Regions from separate parts of the Virgibacillus saliphilus genome, predicted to be linked through region 2. Evidence: a T-box and tRNA genes for the amino acid it is inferred to sense, from the RefSeq annotation. Region 2 holds a T-box; the other holds one or more tRNA genes.
What was found. A T-box is a leader RNA that pairs with one kind of tRNA and senses whether it is charged. The one in region 2 lies ahead of proS (proline--tRNA ligase), so its partner is inferred to be a tRNA-Pro.
Positions count from the first base shown of each region.

Region 1: it encodes a tRNA-Pro, which carries the amino acid that the T-box ahead of proS (proline--tRNA ligase) is inferred to sense. The anticodon was not compared.

Region 1 is NZ_JAGYHC010000001.1:153,244-156,808, forward strand. It holds rRNA gene KFZ56_RS00740 (23S ribosomal RNA) at 1-1,126, shown strand, start outside; rRNA gene rrf (5S ribosomal RNA) at 1,285-1,400, shown strand; tRNA gene KFZ56_RS00750 (tRNA-Val) at 1,536-1,611, shown strand; tRNA gene KFZ56_RS00755 (tRNA-Thr) at 1,615-1,687, shown strand; tRNA gene KFZ56_RS00760 (tRNA-Lys) at 1,703-1,775, shown strand; tRNA gene KFZ56_RS00765 (tRNA-Leu) at 1,785-1,869, shown strand; tRNA gene KFZ56_RS00770 (tRNA-Gly) at 1,885-1,959, shown strand; tRNA gene KFZ56_RS00775 (tRNA-Leu) at 1,966-2,054, shown strand; tRNA gene KFZ56_RS00780 (tRNA-Arg) at 2,058-2,134, shown strand; tRNA gene KFZ56_RS00785 (tRNA-Pro) at 2,140-2,216, shown strand; tRNA gene KFZ56_RS00790 (tRNA-Ala) at 2,225-2,300, shown strand; rRNA gene KFZ56_RS00795 (16S ribosomal RNA) at 2,652-3,565, shown strand, end outside.
Region 2 is NZ_JAGYHC010000001.1:831,595-835,159, reverse strand. It holds gene proS (proline--tRNA ligase) at 311-1,750, opposite strand; T-box leader at 1,807-2,025, opposite strand; gene KFZ56_RS04220 (cysteine hydrolase family protein) at 2,214-2,765, opposite strand; gene thiD (bifunctional hydroxymethylpyrimidine kinase/phosphomethylpyrimidine kinase) at 3,110-3,565, opposite strand, start outside.

The DNA.
Region 1 (3,565 bases), 680 kb from region 2:
TTTATCAAAAACACAGGTCTCTGCGAAGCCGCAAGGCGAAGTATAGGGGCTGACACCTGCCCGGTGCTGGAAGGTTAAGGGGAAACGTTAGCTTTTGGGCGAAGCGTAGAACCGAAGCCCCAGTAAACGGCGGCCGTAACTATAACGGTCCTAAGGTAGCGAAATTCCTTGTCGGGTAAGTTCCGACCCGCACGAAAGGTGCAACGACTTGGGCACTGTCTCAACGAGAGACCCGGTGAAATTATACTATGCGTGAAGATGCGCATTACCCGCGACAGGACGGAAAGACCCCGTGGAGCTTTACTGTAGCCTGATATTGAATGTTCGTGCAGCTTGTACAGGATAGGTGGGAGCCTTAGAATCGTGAGCGCTAGCTTACGAGGAGGCACCCGTGGGATACCACCCTGGCTGCACGCACCTTCTAACCCAGAACCGTGATCCGGTTCGGAGACAGTGTCAGGTAGGCAGTTTGACTGGGGCGGTCGCCTCCTAAAGTGTAACGGAGGCGCCCAAAGGTTCCCTCAGAATGGTTGGAAATCATTCGTAGCGTGTAAAGGCAGAAGGGAGCTTGACTGCGAGACCTACAAGTCGAGCAGGGACGAAAGTCGGGCTTAGTGATCCGGTGGTTCCGTATGGAAGGGCCATCGCTCAACGGATAAAAGCTACCCCGGGGATAACAGGCTTATCTCCCCCAAGAGTTCACATCGACGGGGAGGTTTGGCACCTCGATGTCGGCTCATCGCATCCTGGGGCTGTAGTCGGTCCCAAGGGTTGGGCTGTTCGCCCATTAAAGCGGTACGCGAGCTGGGTTCAGAACGTCGTGAGACAGTTCGGTCCCTATCCGTCGTGGGCGTTGGAAGTTTGAGAGGAGCTGTCCTTAGTACGAGAGGACCGGGATGGACACACCGCTGGTGTACCAGTTGTTCCGCCAGGAGCATGGCTGGGTAGCTACGTGTGGCACGGATAAGTGCTGAAAGCATCTAAGCATGAAGCCACCCTCTAGATGAGACTTCCCATCACATCAAGTGAGTAAGATCCCTCAGAGACGATGAGGTAGATAGGTTCGAGGTGGAAGCGTGGTGACACGTGCAGCTGACGAATACTAATCGATCGAGGACTTAACTAAATGGCTTTTAGATGTACGTTACGAACACTCTTATTTAGTTTTTAGGGTATAAATACATAAAACCCTTGCATTTTCGTTTGGAAATGCCTATAATATATCTTGTCTTTCCTTTTCCATAAGGAAGTGCTGATAAGAAAGAGATCGCGTAAGCCGTTAGGTCTGGTAGTCATAGCGGAGAGGTCACACCTGTTCCCATGCCGAACACAGAAGTTAAGCTCTCCAGCGCCGATGGTAGTTGGGGCTTTGCCCCTGCAAGAGTAGGACGCCGCCAGGCTTTACATATGGTAAAAAACATGCTTAGGATAATGATGTACTATAGTTAGGTTGGTTGTCTGTATAAAATCGAAGTACAAGTGGTGTTGTGAATAATAATTTAACGAAGCATGTGCATTTTCACATCCTATTTCATGGAGGATTAGCTCAGCTGGGAGAGCACCTGCCTTACAAGCAGGGGGTCGCAGGTTCGAGCCCTGCATCCTCCACCATTTGCCGGCCTAGCTCAACTGGTAGAGCAACTGACTTGTAATCAGTAGGTTGGGGGTTCAAGTCCTCTGGCCGGCATCATTAAGTAAACAGGAGCCATTAGCTCAGTTGGCAGAGCATCTGACTTTTAATCAGAGGGTCGGAGGTTCGAACCCTCCATGGCTCATCATCATTTGCGGGTGTGGCGGAATTGGCAGACGCGCTAGATTTAGGATCTAGTGTCTTCGGACGTGGGGGTTCAAGTCCCTTCACCCGCACCATTAATAACTTATCGGGCGGAAGTAGTTCAGTGGTAGAACACCACCTTGCCAAGGTGGGGGTCGCGGGTTCGAATCCCGTCTTCCGCTCCATGTCCTGCCGGGGTGGCGGAATTGGCAGACGCACAGGACTTAAAATCCTGCGGTAGGTTACTACCGTGCCGGTTCGAGTCCGGCCCTCGGCACCATATGCGCCCGTAGCTCAATTGGATAGAGCGCTTGACTACGGATCAAGAGGTTAGGGGTTCGACTCCTCTCGGGCGCACCATCATACGGGAAGTAGCTCAGCTTGGTAGAGCACTTGGTTTGGGACCAAGGGGTCGCAGGTTCGAATCCTGTCTTCCCGACCATTGGATAAGGGGCCTTAGCTCAGCTGGGAGAGCGCCTGCCTTGCACGCAGGAGGTCAGCGGTTCGATCCCGCTAGGCTCCACCAAATAACAAACTAGGTTAAAAAAACCTATTGACTTAAACAAGATAGCGTGTTATATTAATGGAGTCGCCATTTTGCAGGCGGACAAAACATTTATTTCTTAAGAGAAAACGGAAGAAAGTTGTTGATTTTAGGAAATTGATGATGATATAATTAGAAAGTTGCAAATTTAACGCAACATATGCATTTGCTCTTTGAAAACTGAACAAAACAACCAGTATGTCAAACAGATGGTAGAGGAAAGAAATCACGAAGTCCGATGGTTCATCTGGACGGTCGATTTCACCCCTTGAAACCATGTGAAAAGCGAAGATATATCATTGATCGGTGTCAATGATAGACAAACTTCATTATTTTATGGAGAGTTTGATCTTGGCTCAGGACGAACGCTGGCGGCGTGCCTAATACATGCAAGTCGAGCGCGGGAAGCAGGCAATAACCCTTCGGGGTTTGCGCTTGTGGAACGAGCGGCGGACGGGTGAGTAACACGTGGGCAACCTACCTGAGAGACGGGGATAACTCGCGGAAACGCGAGCTAATACCGGATAACACTTTTGATTACCTAATGAGAAGTTGAAAGGCGGCTTTTATGCTGCCACTTTCAGATGGGCCCGCGGCGCATTAGCTAGTTGGTGAGATAAGAGCTCACCAAGGCGACGATGCGTAGCCGACCTGAGAGGGTGATCGGCCACACTGGGACTGAGACACGGCCCAGACTCCTACGGGAGGCAGCAGTAGGGAATCATCCGCAATGGACGAAAGTCTGACGGTGCAACGCCGCGTGAGTGATGAAGGTTTTCGAATCGTAAAACTCTGTTGTTAGGGAAGAACAAGTATCGTTTGAATAAGGCGGTACCTTGACGGTACCTAACCAGAAAGCCCCGGCTAACTACGTGCCAGCAGCCGCGGTAATACGTAGGGGGCAAGCGTTGTCCGGAATTATTGGGCGTAAAGCGCTCGCAGGCGGTCTTTTAAGTCTGATGTGAAATCTTGCGGCTCAACCGTGAGCGGTCATTGGAAACTGGAGGACTTGAGTACAGAAGAGGAGAGTGGAATTCCACGTGTAGCGGTGAAATGCGTAGAGATGTGGAGGAACACCAGTGGCGAAGGCGACTCTCTGGTCTGTAACTGACGCTGAGGAGCGAAAGCGTGGGGAGCGAACAGGATTAGATACCCTGGTAGTCCACGCCGTAAACGATGAGTGCTAGGTGTTAGGGGGTTTCCGCCCCTTCGTGCTGAAGTTAACGCATTAAGCACTCCGCCTGGGG
Region 2 (3,565 bases):
TCCCTCTCTTCCAATTCGGGGATGCCTCTTCCATGTCTCTATGATGTTGATTTTAAAGAACTTGCTCCGATTGGCGATGCGCTTAATTGACCTGGAACCTTGCTTAATCGATTTATGGTACTACTCTATTGGTTTGGAATCGCGCTCGATCGATTTGGAGTCGCGCTCGATCGATTTATGGTGCTATTCGATCGGTTTGGAATCGCGCTCGATCGATTTGCGATTCCCCTGCTTTCCCGATTTGGCAACTACGCCCCTCCGGCTACCTATACAAAAACGAGCACATCTTCGGTGCTCGTTTTCTAACCTATTAATATGCCTTTGCCCAATATACGAGTTCCTTCGCTTCTTTACCACAGCAGACACAAGTATCTGCTATGTTTTCCTGTTCAAATGGGATGAGGCGTGAGGTTGCTGATGTTTCTTCTTTGATTTTCTCTTCACAAGCCTCGTCTCCACACCACATTGCTTTAATAAATCCAGTTTTTTGTTCAAGCGTTTGTTTGAATTCATTCATATCCCTGGCAACACTTGTTTTTTCTTCACGATGTGCCAAGGCTTTATCATATAAGTTTGTCTGGATTTCTTCTAATAAAGCGGGTAAACGTGTTTCCACATCGGTCAGTGCTACAAATTCTTTCTCTCCGGTATCACGGCGAACAAGCACGACTTGGTCTTTCTCAATATCTTTTGGTCCCATTTCAATGCGTACCGGAATTCCCTTCATTTCGTACTCATTAAATTTCCAGCCGGGCATTTTATCACTTGCATCGATACCGACACGAACAAGATCTTTCAATTGATCACGCAGGTCATAAACTTTATCGAGTACACCTTCTTTATGCTGAGCAACCGGAACGATCATCGCTTGTGTTGGTGCAATGCGTGGAGGTACAACTAATCCTCTATTATCCCCGTGAACCATAATTAAAGCACCCATAATCCGTGTAGAAAGCCCCCATGACGTTTGATGGACAAACTGACTCTCTCCATTTTCATCCAAATACGTAATGTCAAATACTTCCGCAAAACCGGAACCAAAGTTGTGTGACGTTGCTGATTGCAATGCCTTTCCATCATGCATTAAGGCTTCAATGGTTAGCGTATAATTGGCACCGGCAAATTTTTCCTTTTCCGTTTTGCGACCTTTATACACAGGGATTGCTAAATAATTTTCTACGACATCAGCATAAATTCTAAGCATTTTATCTGTTTCTGTTGATGCATCCGCATCAGTTGCATGTGCAGTATGTCCTTCTTGCCAGTGAAATTCAGATGAACGCAAGAATGGACGTGTTGTTTTTTCCCAGCGTACAACATTCGACCACTGGTTATAAAGCATTGGTAAATCACGGTAGGAATGAATATTTTTAGAATAATAATCACTGAATAGCGCTTCTGAAGTTGGTCGTACAGCTATTCTTTCAGCTAATTTTTCCTCTCCACCATGTGTCACCCAGGCTACTTCCGGTGCGAATCCTTCCACATGATCTTTTTCCTTTTGCAGCAAGCTTTCCGGAACAAATAATGGAAAAGATACATTTGAGTGACCGGTTTCCTTGATTTGACGGTCAAGTTCATTACGGATATTCTCCCATATGGCAAAACCATCCGGCTTAATGATCATTGTTCCCCTTACTGGCCCGTAATCAACTAAATCTGCCTGCTTGACAACATCTGTATACCATTTGGCAAAATCATCTTCCATCGCTGTTATGTTTTGAACAAACTGCTTATTTTTCTTACCCAAGCTCAAACACCTCTATCTTTCCAATTTAATAGGGAACGCAAAAAATCCTCCATCCGAAAAGGGACCGAGGTCTGGTGGTACCACCCTTATTTACAAGGACTCCTCCTTGTACACTTCACTGGATAACGGCCATAACCGCGCACATTTTCCAACAAAAGCTGGTTCAATGCGAACTCAGGAGGCAGGTTCTAAATGACGTCTTTAGAAATTTCCAGCAGCCATTTCCTCTCTTTAAAAGACGATCAACTTATACTAATCCTCATCAACGTTTCGTTTATATTTCCTAATATATAGGGATACGAGAAGAAAGTCAAGACTTACTAATAACAAACAGAAATTCCTGATAGTTCCTCCTGTATCGATTCCATTTCAATTTTGTGAATTCAGCTTTATCATCCGGACTGCCTAATCAATTACAAAAAAGCCAGCAGAAACCTTCCTACCGGCTCCCATTCATATCAAATTATAATACGCTTGCGCCCAACGTATTCGTAAAGTGTTCCAAAGCCCAATCATGGCCAGCCTGATTAAAGCTTGCCACCGCATCCTTATGGATCACAATGTTAAACCCTTTGTTGTATGCATCAACGGCTGTATGTAGGACACATATATCGGTACAAACACCAATGATATGGACCTCCTCAATCGACCGCTCACGTAATCGGATTTCCAGATCAGTGCCGGCAAATGCGCTATAACGCGTTTTATCAAAATAATAGACATTTGCTCTATCTTTGTTTTGCTCATATACATCTGCTAGTTTTCCATACAAACTGCGACCCGATGTCCCAATAATATTATGCGGTGGAAATAGAGCGGATTCCGGATGAAGTTCATCACCATCTTCATGGGCGTCAATCGCAAAAACAACATAATCGCCCGCTTCCATAAATTCTCGAGTTAAAGCCACTATGCTAGATTCAATTGCCTGCCCCGGTTTCCCACTCGTCAGCTTCCCTTCATCCGCTACAAAATCATTTGTATAGTCCACATTCAATAATGCACGCTTCCCCATCTATTTTATCCTCCTTGTCCAATTCGGTTGCTAGAAACAGGAACCCTGATACCAAGCGTTTTGCTTCGGCATTCGAGCGTTTCGCTTCGGCATTCGAGCGTTTCGCTTCGGCATTCGAGCGTTTCGCTTCGGCATTCGAGCGTTTCGCTTCGGCATTCGAGCGTTTCGCTTCGGCATTCGAGCGTTTCGCTTCGGCATTCGAGCGTTTCGCTTCGGCATTCGAGCGTTTCGCTTCGGCATTCGAGCGTTTCGCTTCGGCATTCGAGCGTTTCGCTTCGGCATTCGAGCGTTTTGCACCTTCGTAATACTCGGTGCAAAACGGTCAAACGAGGAATCTGTCCTACCTACTCTTTACTAACTTTAATTTCATGTGCTTCATTAAACTTGCGCATGGCTGCATGGTATGTCGGTCCTACAAAATCTGTATACGAAAATCCATGCTCAATTGCGGTTGTAACAAAGCTTTTTGCTAGTCGAACTGCTTCTGCAATAGGTTTGTCCATGGCTAAATATGCTGCGATTGCTGCTGAGTACGTACATCCTGCCCCGCTCGTATGAACAGTATCGATACGTGGCGCTTCAAACGTCCAGATCGTTCTCCCATCATACAACACATCAATCGCAGGTCCTTTCAGTCTCCCTCCTTTTACCAATACATTGGCTGCACCTGAGTCATGCAGATCGATCGCTGCCTGCTTCAAATCATCAACACTAGTCAAATCTCTTCCACCCAGTAATAAAGAGGCTTCCGGTACATTCGGTGTCATAATCGTAGCCATCGGGATCAATTGATTTATTAA